DNA from 4 places in the Mesorhizobium sp. LjRoot246 genome. Region 1 is predicted to be linked to each of the others. Evidence: riboswitches for the same ligand, from Rfam matches in the RefSeq annotation. Region 1 holds a riboswitch; each other region holds the start of a gene.

The links. A riboswitch is a leader RNA that binds a small molecule or an ion and turns the genes downstream of it on or off. The one in region 1 is predicted to bind cobalamin.
Region 2: linked by a shared signal. The riboswitch ahead of bluB (5,6-dimethylbenzimidazole synthase) and the one ahead of ACSQ3L_RS16610 (DUF1636 family protein) in region 1 are both predicted to bind cobalamin.
Region 3: linked by a shared signal. The riboswitch ahead of ACSQ3L_RS01865 (aromatic ring-hydroxylating oxygenase subunit alpha) and the one ahead of ACSQ3L_RS16610 (DUF1636 family protein) in region 1 are both predicted to bind cobalamin.
Region 4: linked by a shared signal. The riboswitch ahead of ACSQ3L_RS23095 (ABC transporter ATP-binding protein) and the one ahead of ACSQ3L_RS16610 (DUF1636 family protein) in region 1 are both predicted to bind cobalamin.

Annotation. Positions count from the first base shown of each region.
Region 1 covers NZ_CAXUSN020000001.1:3,433,959-3,437,675, reverse strand. Annotated here, with positions in the region: gene ACSQ3L_RS16625 (NuoB/complex I 20 kDa subunit family protein) at 1-475, opposite strand, end outside; gene ACSQ3L_RS16620 (NADH-quinone oxidoreductase subunit A) at 466-831, opposite strand; gene ACSQ3L_RS16615 (winged helix-turn-helix domain-containing protein) at 1,151-2,350, shown strand; cobalamin riboswitch at 2,380-2,584, shown strand; gene ACSQ3L_RS16610 (DUF1636 family protein) at 2,624-3,052, shown strand; gene cobW (cobalamin biosynthesis protein CobW) at 3,055-3,717, shown strand, end outside.
Region 2 covers NZ_CAXUSN020000001.1:5,165,842-5,169,558, reverse strand. Annotated here, with positions in the region: gene ACSQ3L_RS25400 (hypothetical protein) at 96-1,079, shown strand; partial or broken gene bluB (5,6-dimethylbenzimidazole synthase) at 1,184-1,813, opposite strand; cobalamin riboswitch at 1,862-2,041, opposite strand; gene ACSQ3L_RS25390 (histone deacetylase family protein) at 2,163-3,089, shown strand; gene ACSQ3L_RS25385 (exodeoxyribonuclease VII small subunit) at 3,093-3,344, shown strand; gene ACSQ3L_RS25380 (DUF2277 domain-containing protein) at 3,454-3,717, shown strand, end outside.
Region 3 covers NZ_CAXUSN020000001.1:404,191-407,907, forward strand. Annotated here, with positions in the region: gene ACSQ3L_RS01845 (ABC transporter ATP-binding protein) at 1-669, shown strand, start outside; gene ACSQ3L_RS01850 (DUF680 domain-containing protein) at 743-979, opposite strand; gene ACSQ3L_RS01855 (DUF680 domain-containing protein) at 1,052-1,258, opposite strand; gene ACSQ3L_RS01860 (DUF680 domain-containing protein) at 1,328-1,528, opposite strand; cobalamin riboswitch at 2,041-2,242, shown strand; gene ACSQ3L_RS01865 (aromatic ring-hydroxylating oxygenase subunit alpha) at 2,357-3,604, shown strand; gene ACSQ3L_RS01870 (2Fe-2S iron-sulfur cluster-binding protein) at 3,637-3,717, shown strand, end outside.
Region 4 covers NZ_CAXUSN020000001.1:4,706,054-4,709,770, reverse strand. Annotated here, with positions in the region: gene ACSQ3L_RS23105 (DSD1 family PLP-dependent enzyme) at 1-607, shown strand, start outside; gene ACSQ3L_RS23100 (AraC family transcriptional regulator) at 612-1,445, opposite strand; cobalamin riboswitch at 1,737-1,943, shown strand; gene ACSQ3L_RS23095 (ABC transporter ATP-binding protein) at 2,111-2,899, shown strand; gene ACSQ3L_RS23090 (ABC transporter substrate-binding protein) at 2,951-3,717, shown strand, end outside.

The DNA of each region.
Region 1 (3,717 bases):
GCACGACGCGGTCGCAGCCGCGCACCACCGAATAGGAATAGTGGTAGTAGCCGCCGCCATTGGCGCACGAGCCCATCGAGATGACGTAGCGCGGCTCCGGCATCTGGTCGTAGACCTTGCGCAGCGCCGGCGCCATCTTGTTGGTCAGCGTGCCGGCGACGATCATGATGTCGGACTGGCGCGGTGAGGCGCGTGGCGCAACGCCGAACCGCTCAGAGTCGTAACGCGGCATCGAGGTGTGGATCATCTCGACCGCGCAGCAGGCGAGGCCGAAGGTCATGAACATCAGCGAGCCGCTGCGCGCCCAGGTGATCAGCGCCTCGGTCGAGGTGACGAGAAAGCCCTTGTCGGCCAGCTCGTTGTTGATCTCAAGGAAGAACGGATCGTCCTCACCCACCGGCCTGCCGGTGCTGGGATCGATGATACCTTTGGGCTTCGGCGCGACGAGGGTGCCTGAACTGTCGTTCAATCCCATTCCAGCGCTCCTTTTTTCCATTCATAGGCAAAGCCGATGGTCAGCACCGCCAAAAAAACCATCATCGACCAGAAACCGAGCATGCCGATCTTCGAGAACGACACCGCCCACGGAAACAGGAAGGCCACTTCCAGGTCGAAGATGATGAACAGGATCGACACCAGGTAGAAACGGATGTCGAATTTCATGCGGGCGTCGTCGAACGAGTTGAAACCGCACTCGTAGGCGGAAAGCTTTTCGGGATCTGGATTGCGGTAGGCCACCAGAAAGGGTGCGGCCAGCAGCGCCAGGCCGACAACCAGCGCCACGCCTATGAACAGGACGATGGGCAGGTATGAGCTTAGAAGTGCGTTCATGCTCGGCTTTCCGTTGGCGCCAATCCACTTTGATTACAGCACCGGACCCTACTGCGGAAGCGTGACAGTTTAACCGCTGAACCGTTTTAAGGGCCTATGCTGCAACGCGGCGAGGGTTAGCGCAGCACTTCCGGCGAAGCAAGTCAAACATTGTTCAAAACACTGACCTGGACGGCATATCCAGGGAAACTGGTCCGATCCGCTCCTGTTTGATTTCCTTCGCTTTTTACTCCACTTTTCTCTCCTGACATGGTTGCCGCCAAAACCCTGCTAGCATGGGCTGGAATCACCCATCAAATCCCCTCAGAGTGACGCCTGCATGAAGGAAAAGATCTCGCTCCCGATGGCCCGGCGCATCGCGCTTGCCGCCCAAGGGTTTCTCGATCCCCGCCCAGCCGGTACGCCGGACCGCCGGCATTTTGCCCGCGTGCTGGGTCGGACCGGCCTGCTGCAGATCGATTCCGTCAGCGCGGTGGTGCGCGCTCATTATATGCCGCTCTATTCGCGCCTTGGCCCCTACCCGCTCGCTCTGCTCGACAACGCGGCCGTGACGCGCAAGCGCACGGTGTTCGAATACTGGGCGCACGAGGCCTCCTTCCTGCCGGTCGAGGCCTACCCGCTGATGCGCTGGCGCATGCAACGGGCCGAGCGCGGCGACGAAATGTATCTGGGCCTCGCCAAATGGGGCCGCGAGCACGCCACCTATATCGAAGAGATCTACCGCCAGGTCGCCGAGCGCGGCCCGATCGCCGCTTCCGCGCTCGAAGGCCAGAAAGGCTCGGGCGGCTGGTGGGGCTGGAGCCATGCCAAGCATGCCTTCGAATGGCTGTTCTGGGCCGGCCGCATCACCACGGCGCACCGCCGCGGTTTCGAGCGCTTCTATGACCTTCCCGAGCGCGTGCTGCCGCAGGCGATCCTCGATCTGCCGGTGCCTGCCGCCGAGGACGCGCACCGCGAATTGCTGCGCATTTCCGCCCGCGCCCACGGCGTGGCGACTTCAGGCGATTTGCGCGACTATTTCCGCCTGTCGCCGGCCGACATGAAGGGCCGGCTGGAGGAGCTGGTTGAAACAGGCGAGCTGTTGCCGGTGCGTGTCGAAGGCTGGGACAAGCCGGCTTATCTTCACAGGGACGCCCGTTTGCCCCGAAAAATCGGGGCACGCGCGTTGCTGGCACCGTTCGATCCGGTCGTCTTCGAGCGCTCGCGCAGCGAGCGGCTGTTCGATTTCCACTACCGCATCGAGATTTATACCCCGGCCGACAAACGGCAATATGGCTACTATGTCCTGCCGTTCCTGCTCGGCGACCGGATCGTGGCGCGCGTTGACCTCAAGGCAGACCGCCCCGCCAGCGTCCTGCGTGTCCACGCCGCTTACGCCGAAGCCGGCGCGCCATCGGAGACCGCCGCGGAACTCTTCGAGGAATTGAAACAGATGCAGGGCTGGCTCGGCCTTGAACGCATCGAAGTGACCCCGGCCGGCGATCTGGGTCCGGCGCTGGCCGACATCGCCGTGTCGTAAGCTCGCGTTGACACCGCCGCCCGCAAAAGCCTAAATCCGTACCAGACGGTCTCTTCTCTTCAACGAGAGGAGCTAAGAGGGAATGCGGTGCGGGATATCTGTCCCAAATCCGCGGCTGTCCCCGCAACTGTAAGCGAAGAGCCAAGGCCGAAAGCCACTGGGAATTCCCGGGAAGGCGGCTACCCAAGGCGATGACTCGCGAGCCAGGAGACCTGCCGTCTGCGACTGTAGAATCCGATCGCCCGGCGGGTTTCCGGGCAAGGAGCCCGATCTTTGGACCACGACAGCAGTTTTTCGGCTGGCACAGCGGATATCTCATCCGGTCATAGTGATGCCTTGGCCGGCGTCACGGTGATCGTCTGCGCCTCCTGCCGCGATGAAACAGGCTCCGACGCCCATCCCCGCGCCGGCGAACTGCTGGCGGACGACACGCGCCGCGCCGCATGCGGCGACAATATTCGTATCCGCAGCGTCGAATGCCTCGGCAATTGCAAGCGGCGGCTCAGCGCCGCCATCCTGCGCGACGGCTGCTGGAGCTATGTCTTCGGCGACCTGACCGCGACCAGCGGCGCCGACCTCGTCACCGGCGCCAAACTCTTCGCCACCTCCACCGATGGTCTCATTCCCTGGCGTGGCCGTCCCGATAGCCTGAAGCGTGGCCTCGTTGCCCGCATCCCTCCCCTCGACCTGTTGAAGGACTGACCATGACCGCTTCCGTATCCCGCGTTCCCTGTACCGTCGTCACCGGTTTTCTCGGCGCCGGCAAGACGACGCTGGTCCGCCATCTCCTGGAAAATGCCGGTGGCAAGCGTATTGCGATCATCGTCAACGAGTTCGGCGACATCGGTATCGATGGCGAGATCCTCAAGGGCTGCGGCATCGACACCTGCCCCGAGGAAAACATCGTCGAACTGGCCAATGGCTGCATCTGCTGCACCGTCGCCGACGATTTCGTGCCGGCACTCGACAAGATCCTCGCGTTGACGCCGAGGGTCGACCATATCCTGATCGAGACCTCGGGCCTGGCGCTGCCCAAGCCGCTGGTACAGGCCTTTCAGTGGCCGACGGTCAAAAGCCGGGTCACGGTCGATGGCGTCATCGCAGTGGTTGACGGGCCGGCATTGGCCGAGGGTCGCGTCGCCAATGACATGGACGCCCTGCAGGCGCAGCGCGCCGAGGACCAGACGCTTGACCACGACGACCCGGTGGAAGAGGTGTTCGAGGACCAGATCGCCTGCGCCGACCTGATCATCCTGTCGAAGAGCGATTTGATGGACGCCGCCGGCTCGGCTCGCGCCAATGCCATCATTGGCGAACACTCCGCCCGCGCGGTGAAGATCGTGCCGACCTCGCATGGCAAGGTCGAT
Region 2 (3,717 bases), 1.7 Mb from region 1:
GGCCCAGCGGTGGCCCGGCGCCATGGTCGGCAATTGACAATCGCCGGGTTGAGTTCATCCTCTGCCACCATCTCTGAGGCGGAGATTCGGGGCGCATGTGGGATTTCGATATCGGCAGGTCGGTGTCCATCATGATGCGGACCTGGCCGTTCATTGTCTTTCGCATGATCGTCTATTTCGGCATCACGCTGGCCTACATCATGGCGACCGGCACCGGCGCCTCCGTCGGCTATGGCGTCGGCCATATCTCCACCGATCCCGACGGGCCGCTGTCATTTGCGCTGTGGGGCGGCGTGGTCGGCTTCGGCATCGTTTCGATCGCCGTCTACTGGATCCGCGAATACATCCTCTATGTCGTCAAGGCCGGCCACATCGCCGTTATGGTCCATCTGATCGACGGCCGCGACATTCCGGGCGGCCAGGACCAGATCGCCTATGCCAAGGATATCGTCACCCAGCGCTTCGCCGAGGCCAACATCCTTTTCGCCGTCGACCAGCTGGTCAAGGGCGCCATCCGCGCCATCACCGGCCTGCTCGGCGGCATCGCAGCCTTCCTGCCGATACCGGGCCTGAACGGCCTGGTCTCCTTCATCAACACGGTGATCCGCCTGTCGCTGACCTATGTCGACGAGATTATCCTCGGCTACAACATCCGCATCAATTCAGCCTCGCCGTTCGAGACGGCGCGCCAAGGCGTCGTGCTCTATGCCCAGAACGGCAAGGTCATGGTCAAGAACGCCGTCTGGCTGGCGGTCATCATGTGGGGCGTGTCCTTCGTCATCTTCTTGGCTATGCTGGCGCCCGCCGGCGCCATTCTCTTCCTGATGCCTGGCCAACTCGCCGGCTGGGCCTTCGTGCTCGCCATCGTCTTCGCCTGGGCCTTCAAGGCGGCTTTCATCGAGCCCTTCGCCATCGCTTGCCTGATGCAGGTCTATTTCAAGACCATAGAGGGCCAGGTGCCTGATCCCGCCTGGGACACCCGGCTGGCCGAGGCGTCGTCGAAGTTCAGGGAGCTCAAGGACAAGGCACTCGCCTCCTTCGGCGGCTCGCGCTGGGGGACGGCCGACGCGACACCCTGATCCGGCGCGGTATCGACGGCGTTGAGACGCGCCACGGTTGACTTCAGCGGCGCCTCACCTTGCCCGCAAAAAGTCTCGCTCATGATCAGCTCCGGCAGCGGCAGCCGCCGTCCCCAGCCATGCGTTTCAAGATCCGGCTTTGGCGCGAACTCGGAAACCCGGCCGACGCAGAGATAAGCGACCGGCGTCACATGCTCGGGAATCGACAGCAGGCTTTTCAGCGCCTGCGCCTCGATGATGCTGACCCAGCCGACACCGACGCCCTCAGCGCGCGCCGCCAGCCAGAAATTCTGCACCGCGCAGACCGTGCTGTAGAGATCCATCTCCGGATTGTGCAAGCGTCCCAGCGGCGAGCCCTTCGAGCGCTGCCGGTCGCAAGTGATGCAGATGTTGAGCGCGCTTTCGCAGATGCCTTCCAGCTTGAGCTTGCGGTAGAGCGCCTGCCTGTCTTCCTCAATGGCCGGCAGCTCCTGCTCGCGCGCTGCCAGGAACAGGTCGCGCACCTTTTCGCGTCGTCCGGCATCGCGGATGACGATGAAGTTCCACGGCTGCATGAAGCCGACCGACGGCGCGTGATGGGCGGCAAGCAGCAGCCGCGCCAACACCTCATCGTCAAGTCCGATGGGCAGGAAATGGCTGCGCACATCGCGCCGCGTGAACATGGCGCGATAGACCGCATCGCGCGCACTCTGGTCGAATCCTTCGTCAATGGCAGCGGTCAAATGTTCCGGCATCGCTTGTCCCCTTGCGATTGCAATCGATGTCATCCGCCTGACCATGCGGATAACGATGCCTGCCAGGCCGGTCTTCTGGCTCGGGATCAACCCGCGTCCGGTGCCTTCCCGTCATCGACAGTGGCATTTACCGGCGCGGTCCCCCTTACAGCGTTGGGCACGCCACGGAGTTCAACCGTGTTCCCGATTCTCCCGCTTGCGGCGGGCACCAGGCAGTGCGAGGGACCTTACGCCGAAGCGCTGAGGACGCCAATGCCTGCACCGACACGAACGGACGCAGACGCGATTTTCCCCAGTCATTGGCCGCCCGTGCATGGCCTTTGTCGATCCGGGTCACTAGATTAGGACGATGACCACTCGTCTCTACACCCATCCTATCTTCCTCGAGCACCTTACGCCGCCCGGCCATCCCGAGCGGCCGGACCGCTTGCGCGCTATCGAGCGTGTGCTGGACGACGAAGCCTTTGCCGCGCTCGATCGTGTCCAGGCGCCGGAAGGCGACGAGGCCACCATTCTCTACGCGCATCCCGCCGATTTCGTCGCCCGCGTGCGCGCCGCCATTCCCGACGAGGGGATTGCGCGCATCGACGGCGACACGTCAGTCAGCCCGAAAAGCTGGCAAGCGGCGATCGCTGCGATCGGCGCCTCCAACGCCGCCATCGACGACGTCTTTGCAGGCCGCGCCGACAACGTCTTCGTCGCCGCCCGGCCGCCCGGCCACCATGCCGAAAAAACCACGGCCATGGGTTTCTGCCTGTTCAACACGGCAGCGATCGCGGCGCGTTATGCGCAGAAGAAGCATGGCATCGAGCGTGTTGCCGTCGTCGACTGGGATGTGCATCACGGCAACGGCACGCAGGATATTTTCTGGGACGATCCGTCGGTGCTCTATTGCTCGACACACCAGATGCCGCTTTATCCCGGCACCGGGGCAAAGAACGAAACCGGCGCCGGCAACATCGTCAACGCACCATTGGCGCCGCAGACTGGCAGCGAGGTCTTCCGCGACGCTTTCCTGTCGCGTGTGCTGCCGGCGCTCGACAATTTCGCGCCCGACCTGATCATTATTTCGGCGGGGTTCGATGCGCACCACCGCGACCCGCTGGCGGAGATCAACCTGACCGAGGATGATTTCGACTGGGCGACCGGCCAGCTGATGCAGCGTGCGGCGCGCCACAGCGGCAATAGGCTCGTCAGCCTGCTTGAGGGTGGCTACGATCTGCAGGGATTGGCATTTTCGGTCGCCGCCCATGTCGGGCGGCTGATGAAAGGATGAATAATGGGCGATGAGATCAACGAAGACGTCAAGGCGATGAGCTTCGAACAGGCACTCGACGCGCTGGAAAAGATCGTCGATGATCTGGAGCGTGGCGACGTGCCGCTCGATCAGTCGATCAGGATCTACGAGCGTGGCGAGGCGCTGAAGGTGCATTGCGACAGGTTGCTCAAGGCCGCCGAGGACAAGGTCGAGAAGATCAGGCTGTCGCGCGACGGCAAGCCGGTTGGAACGGAGCCGCTCGACGCGGACTGAGGCGCGATCCGAATGATGGTCTTGCCTTACCGGTTTTTGGACATGATCGTGATCGAGAATATCATCCGTCGATTGAAAGCGCTCCAGGACAAGAGGAGATACGGAAGCGATGTGCAGAAACATCAAGACCCTGTTCAATTTTGATCCGCCGGCAACCAACGACGAAGTCCGCGACGCGGCACTTCAGTTTGTCCGCAAGCTGAGCGGAACGACGCGGCCCTCGAAGCAGAACCAGCATGCCTTCGACCACGCCGTCGAAGCCATCGCGGCATCGGCGCGCGAACTGCTCGATTCCTTGGAAACCCATCAGCATCCGCGCAATCGTGAAGAAGTGGCGGCCAAACTGCGGGCAAAGGCAGCCATCAGGTTTGCC
Region 3 (3,717 bases), 3.0 Mb from region 1:
GTGCGCAATCCGAAAGTGTTCCTGTTCGACGAACCGCTTTCGAACCTGGACGCCGCACTTCGCGTCGCCACCCGCATCGAGATCGCCAAGCTCAAGGAATCGATGCCCAACACGACCATGATCTACGTCACCCACGACCAAGTCGAGGCGATGACGCTGGCCGATCGCATCGTGGTGCTCAAGGACGGCCATATCGAACAGGTCGGCACGCCGATGGACCTCTACAAGAAGCCCGGCAACCTGTTCGTTGCCCAGTTCATCGGCTCGCCAGCCATGAACATCCTGCCCGCGACAATAGACAAGACCGGCAACCCGACCGTCGTCAGCCATGTCGGCGGCCGCAAGGCAACCGTGCCGATCACGACTCCGGCTTCGGCAAAGGGTACCGCGGTGAGCTTCGGCGTGCGGCCGGAAGACCTGATCATCGCCAGCGGCACTGACTACCTGTTCGAAGGCACGGTCGACTATGTAGAGCAGCTCGGCGAGGTGCAGCTTGTCTATGTCGACATCGGTCGCGCCGACCTGCCGCTGGTGACCAAGCTGCCCGGCAATGTCGAGGTCAAGCGCGGCTCGACATTGCGACTGAGCGCCAATGGCGAAGACCTGCATATCTTCGACACGGATGGGCGGTCGTTTGCCCTTCACGAGGCGGAAGCGAAAGCGGCCTGAGGCAGGACCACGGACGTAAAAAAGAGCGGCGGGCTAGGCCCGCCGCTCTTTTTTTGAAGATCAGCTTCGGCTGTTAGCGGCCGAAGAGGTTGCGGTCGCTGCCCTGAGGGGCTGACTTCTCTACGTCGCCCGACGAATTGAGCAGCTTCTCGACGACGCCACCGCTGTTACGGACCGAGCTCGTCTGCGCACTGTCAACCGAAGTGACTGCAGGCTGATTGGCGCCGTTGGAGCCAAAGTTGTCGCTAGCGGCGAGGGCACTGCCGGTGATGGCCAGAACGGCGGCGGCGGTAATAAGGATCTTGTTCATTTTAGTCTCCTGAATTTTTCTAGGTTTTCGCCAGGGCGGCGGGCAGACCCGCCGTCTGCCGGGAATCGGCTGTTAGTTGTTGCCGAAGAGGTTACGGTCGCTGCCGTGGGCAGGCGTCTGAGCAGACGGTGCCGACTTCTGCGTAGAAGCCGTCTGCGAACTGTCGACCGAGGTGACGGCAGGCTGGTTGGCGCCATTGGAGCCAAAGTTGTCGCTGGCGGCGAAAGCGCTACCCGAGATGGCCAGAACGGCGGCGGTAGCAAGAATAATCTTCTTCATGTCAGTCTCCTGAATTTCTGGACTTTGCCAGGGCGACGGGCGAACCCGCCATCAACTGGGAATCGGCTGTTAGCGGTTGCCGAAGAGGTTGCGGTCGCTGCCCTGGACAGGCGTCTGAGCAGCCGGTTCCGACTTCTTGACTGAAGCGGTGTACGAGTTGTCGACAGCAGTGGCTGCCGGGGCGTTCGAACCGTAGTGGTCGCTACCATCAGCGAAGGCGCTGCCGGAAATGGCCAGAACGGCGGCGGCAGTGAGAATGATCTTTTTCATTTTTGGCACTCCAGTATTTTCTTTTTTTCCGTCCGTCTAGCGGCGTGTCTTGGGAACGAAATCGCGTCGTTCGGACAACCCCGATGTGGGAGGGCAACCTCGCCTTTTCCAATCACGAAGTTGTTCCATGTGGTCTATGAATCCACACCTTGAAATTGCGCCAAGGGCATCTTACAGGGATATTTTTCTCTTTTATATCAATTGATTAGATAAAATTACGACGCGGATCACCAACTGTTTCGGAGGCCCAGCGTTCACACTGTCCTGCACGCACCGTCAACAGAAACGAACCGTTCGGTTCGATTTTAGAACGAGCTAATAGTCACTTTTCGAAACCGTTAACCTTTTTTGACCCCGCCAGGAGCCGGATTCGAGAAGCTCGCAACCGGCAAATGGCCGCTCGCGATATGGGGGACTTCAGCCGCAACAGTCAGTCGGAACGTTTCGCATACCGTGTCGCGCCGCATGGATACGATGTCGTTTTCATGCCGATGACGCGTCCGCGATCGTGATTAGATCATGACATCTCAGGTGCCGCTTCGTGACGACGAGGCGGAGAATTGGGAAGCCGGTCAGAATCCGGCGCTGCCCCCGCAACGGTGGTGGAGTTCAAGTCGCAACGGGAGACCACTGGGCAAGTGCCTGGGAAGGTGTCGCGATGGTCCGCAAGGACAACTCCAGAGCCCGGAAACCAGCCCGAGATTTCTAGACTCGACTGATCGCGGTGGGCGGTCAAGAGGTGGATCGTGCATGTCCGGCGCATAGCCGGCTTGCGTCCAATCCTTCCTCCATCACCACCAGTTCAGTCCTTAGAAACGAGGACAGGACATGGATATCCGCAACGACATGCTGAGGCTCTTGAGCAGCCGCAGGCAAGGCTTTTCGCTAGAGCAGCCCTTCTACACCGACCCGGACTACTTCAAGCTCGACATGGAGCTGATCTGGTATCGCGATTGGCTGTTCATTGGCCATGATTGCGAGCTACCGAAGCCGGGCAGCTACATTACCGTGCAGATCGGCGACTATCCGGTCGTGCTTGTCCGCGACCAGCAAGGCAAGATCAACGCCTTCCACAATTCCTGCCGCCATCGCGGCAGCCGCGTCTGCAACACCGACAAGGGTACAGCGGCAAAGCTCGTCTGCCCCTATCACCAGTGGACCTACGAGCTCGACGGCCGCCTGCTGTTTGCCCGCCAGATGGCCGACGGTTTCGACAAGAGTGAGTTCAGCCTGAAGCCGGTCGCCTACGAGAGCGTCGGCGGCTACATCTTCATCTGCCTCGCCAAGGAGCCGGCGGATTTCGCGCCGATGCGGGCGATGATCGAGCCTTATCTTTTGCCGCACCGGCTGCGCGACGCAAAGATCGCCTTCGAGAGCACGATCATCGAGAAGGGCAATTGGAAGCTGGTCTGGGAAAACAACCGCGAGTGCTACCACTGCGCCGCCAATCATCCCGAGCTGTGCAAGACCTTCCCCGAAGCGCCGACCGTGACCGGCGTCAACGGCGCCGACAGCGACCCCGAGATGGTCGCGCATTGGGCCAAATGCGAGGCATCAGGCCTGCCGAGCAAGTTCCGCATCGATCCGGCCGGACAATACCGCGCCACCCGCGCGCCGCTGCTGCGCGATGCCGTCAGCTACACCATGACCGGCAAACTGGCGGTGAAGAAGAACCTCTCCGACGCTGTCTCCGCCGACCGGATCGGCACCTTGATGCACTATCACTACCCGACGACGTGGAACCACATTCTCATCGATCATGCGGTGACGTTCCGGGTGCTGCCGATCAGCGCCACGGAAACGGCGGTGACGACCAAATGGCTGGTGCACAAGGATGCGGTCGAGGGTGTCGACTATACCGTCGAAGACCTCACCCATGTCTGGACCGAGACCAACGACCAGGACCGCCGCATCGTCGAGGAAAACGCCTTCGGCATCCTGTCGCCCGCCTACGAGCCCGGCCCCTATTCGGAGCTGCATGAGGGCGGCGTGATCCAATTCGTCGAATGGTACGCGTCGTTCATCGGGCCGCGCCTTGCCGAGGGCGGCCGGCCGGCCCTGCGCAGCGTCGCCTAGCGTAAAACAAAGGGGACAGAAGGATGAATGCGATGACGGATCTTGGCCTCTATCGCCATCTCGACCAGATGACGCCCTGGAACGACAGGCTGCAGGTGCTGGAAGTGATCGGC
Region 4 (3,717 bases), 1.3 Mb from region 1:
GGCCTACGAGGCGCATGCGCCGCATATTCCCGGCCTGTTCGGTGGACCGACGAAAGCACTGGCGAGGGCATCGGAGAAGGCCGCGGCATTCGTCGCCTGTCTCGGCGCCGACCAGCGCCGCATCTTGAACATCGGCGGCAGCAAGACCGCGCTGCTGCATCATGGCGGAACGGCCAATGAAGTGTCGATGGGCTCGGCTTTTGTCCTGCCCAGCGATTTCGATACATCAGGTCTCGACGGCTTCCAGCCGGCGGCGTTCATCGCCACCCCGATCCTGAAAGTGGTCGAGCCGATGCTGCCCGGCCCGCCGGCCGTTACCCGCCTGCTGCAGGCGCTCGGCCGGTTTCCGCGCAAGGGCTGTTATCTCTATGGCGGCAAGTGGATGGCTGAGCCGGTGTTCCCCGAAGGCATGAAGACGAACGGCCTGCTCGGCCTGTCGTCCAACCAGCAATTCATGGGCCTGCCGGCCGATGCGACCGCAAGGCCAGGCGACTATGCCTTCCTGCGCCCGACGCAGAGCGAGGCCGTGCTGCAGCAGTTCGGATCGATCGCGGTGTTTTCCGGCGGCAGGATCATCGATCGCTGGCCGGTGCTGCCGATGGCGTGACCGACTACGCCTTCACCGGTATCCAAATCTCCAGCCCGCCATTGCCGCTGCGCGGGTCGAATTCGGGTCCATAGCGCTCGAATTCCGGTCCATCCGATATCTCGTGGCCCGAACCGGGCAGCCATTTGTTCCAGATCGTGTTGACGGTACGGCGGATGGTCGAGATGTGTTCGCGGTGGGCAAAGACCGCATATTTCTGTGCCGGCACCCGCACCCGGCTGAATTCCTTGGGCAGGTCCGAAAAGTCCGACACCTCGACGCCGGCGATGTAGTCGAAATTGCCGGCATCGTCGCCGTTGACGCAGACGCCATAGGCGACGTCGCCGGTCTCGCCTGGAATGTTGCCGATATAGGGGCCGAAGCGCTGCCACTGCATCGGGATGGCGGCGCTGGTTTCGCAGCTGTAGCGTTCGCCGAGGCCAGCGATCAGAAACGGCCGGCTGGTCTCGAAACGCGGCGGTTCGAGGTTGGCAAGAAAGGACTGGTCCATCAGGATCGGCTCCACGAGGTCGAGCTTGTCGAGTGTGCCTTGCGCACGCACCAGCTCCGGCGTGGTGCCGAACTGATCGCGGAAGGCACGGGTGAAAGCCTCATGCGAGGCGTAGCCGGCGTCGAGCGCGACCGAGAGGATGTCGGGCGCCCCGCCAGCCAATTTGCGCGCCGCTTCGCTCAGCCGGCGCGAGCGCATGTAGCCCATCACCGAGCGGCCGGTGGCTGCCCCGAAAGCCCGCGTCACATGAAAGCGCGACACGCCGCTGCTTTGCGCGACGTCGTCGAGCGAGATCGCTTCCGGCAGATGGCTTTCGACGAACCACAGCGCTTTCTCGGTCGGGTTCATTTTTCTCCTCGCATTGGCCGGATCATGATGCCGTTTCCTGACGCGGCCAGTTTGATCGAAATTGCGCATCCTGCGCAATCCGCGCCGATGCCCGCCGCAGTTGCGCACCGAGATGGCCAGCCGGCCAGGCGCTCCTTGCCGCTGACAGGCCAATTCGGCTGGGGGCTTTCGCTTGACAGCGGCCGGCGTCATCTCTTAGACATGTTATGTTATTACATTAAGAGAGCGCGCAATGTCTGTTTCCCTCAAGTGGCCCACCCAGAAATCCGTTGCGAAGCGATTGGTGGAAATCTACGCTGAGGCAATGATGGTCCCCGAGTCGAAAGGCGAGGGGTGAAAAGGGAACACGGTGAGGCCTGATCAGGTCGAGACCGTGGCTGCCCCCGCAACTGTAAGCGGCGAGCAAAATCCGTGAATGCCACTGGCCGGCAAGGCTGGGAAGGCAGGATGGCGCAACGACCCGCAAGCCAGGAGACCTGCCATCAGCATGAGTTGACCGGACGGGGTGTGCCGGGAGGAGACGCGAATCCCGGTCTTGTCGGCCGGCTCGCCAGCTTCCTTCCGTCGCCAGTTTTGGAAAGTGACGGAAAGTTGGACGGCCCTATCGATCACCGCATCATCGTGTGCACGCTTTGCCGTCCCGGCAATCCGGCAGGCAGCAGCCGATGACGGCGCCGCTTCTCGAAGCACATCACCTCTGTGCCATGGCGAATGGGCGGGATCTGGTCCAGGCGGTCAGCCTGTCGGTGGCCGCTGGCGATCGCCTTGCCATCATTGGTCCCAACGGCGCCGGCAAGACCACGCTGCTGCGCATGCTGTCGGGCATGCTGCGGCCAAGCTCGGGCGAGGTGAAGCTCGGTGGGCGGCGGCTCGACAGGATTTCGGCCGCCGAGCGGGCACTGCATATCGCCGTGGTCGGCCAGACGGACCAGCCCGATCCGCGGCTGGCGGTGATCGACTATGTCGAGCTTGGCCGGGTCCCGCATGCCGGGCTGAGGCGCAGGCGCGAGGAACGCGACATCGTCTTCGACGCGCTGCGCCGGACCGGCCTGCTGCCGCTGCTTGGCCGCACCATCGGCTCGCTGTCGGGCGGCGAGCGACAGCGCGCCCAATTGGCCCGCGCCATCGCCCAGCAGCCAAAGATCCTGTTCCTCGACGAGCCGACCAACCATCTCGACCCGCGCGCCCGCGGCGAGCTGCTCGAACTCGTGGCCGGCTTCGAGATGACGGTGATCGCGGTGCTGCACGACCTGGCGCTGGTGGCGCCCTTCGCCACCAGGGTGGCGGTGATGAACCATGCCCGTCTGCAAGCGCTCGCGGCACCGCGCGAAGCGCTGACGCAACAGCTGATCCGTGAGATTTTCGGCATCGATGTGCTGCGCCTGCGCCATCCGACCGAAGACCGCGAACTGACGGTGTTCGAGGTGCCGAACCGTGCCGCGCCGCCGTCCTGATTGAAGCCGTTCCGCATTCGACCCAATCCCATCCACAAAGGAGCAAAATCCGTGAAACGCCTTGCCTTTTCGCTTGCCTTCTCGCTGCTGGCCTCGACAGCCCTGGCCTTCCCGGTCACGGTCGACAGCTGCGGCAAGCCGCTGACCTTCGACGCGCCGCCGAAGCGTGCCGTGGTCCAGGATCTCAACATGGCCGAAATGGCTTTTGCGCTGAAACTGCAGCCGTCGATCGTCGGCCTGACCGGCATCACCGGATGGTACAAGGTCGGTCCCGAATTCAAGGCCGAGCAGGGCTCGATCCCGGAACTGGCGCCCAAATATCCGACGCTCGAAAACCTGGTCGCGGTCGAGCCCGATTTCTTCTTCGCCGGCTGGTATTACGGCATGAAGCCGGGTGGCGAGGTGACGCCCGACACGCTTGCCCCGCACGGCATCAAGACGCTGGTGTTGACGGAAAGCTGCGTCCATCTCGACAAGAACCGCCCCGCCGCCTCGATGGACCTGCTCTATGGCGACGTCGAAAAGCTGGGCACGATCTTCGGCAAGGAGGCCGAGGCTGAAAAGCTCGTTTCGGGCTGGAAGACGCAGCTCGCCGACATCACCGCCAAGGTCGGCGACCGTAAGGGTACGCGGGTGTTCCTCTATGATTCCGGTGAAGACAAGCCGTTCACCGCGGGCAAATTCGCTATTCCGAGCGCCATGATATCAGCCGCCGGCGGCGACAACATCATGGCCGACATGGACACCAGCTGGGGCAACACGGACTGGGAAACGGTGGCGTCGCGCAATCCGCAATTCCTCATCCTGCTCGATTACCA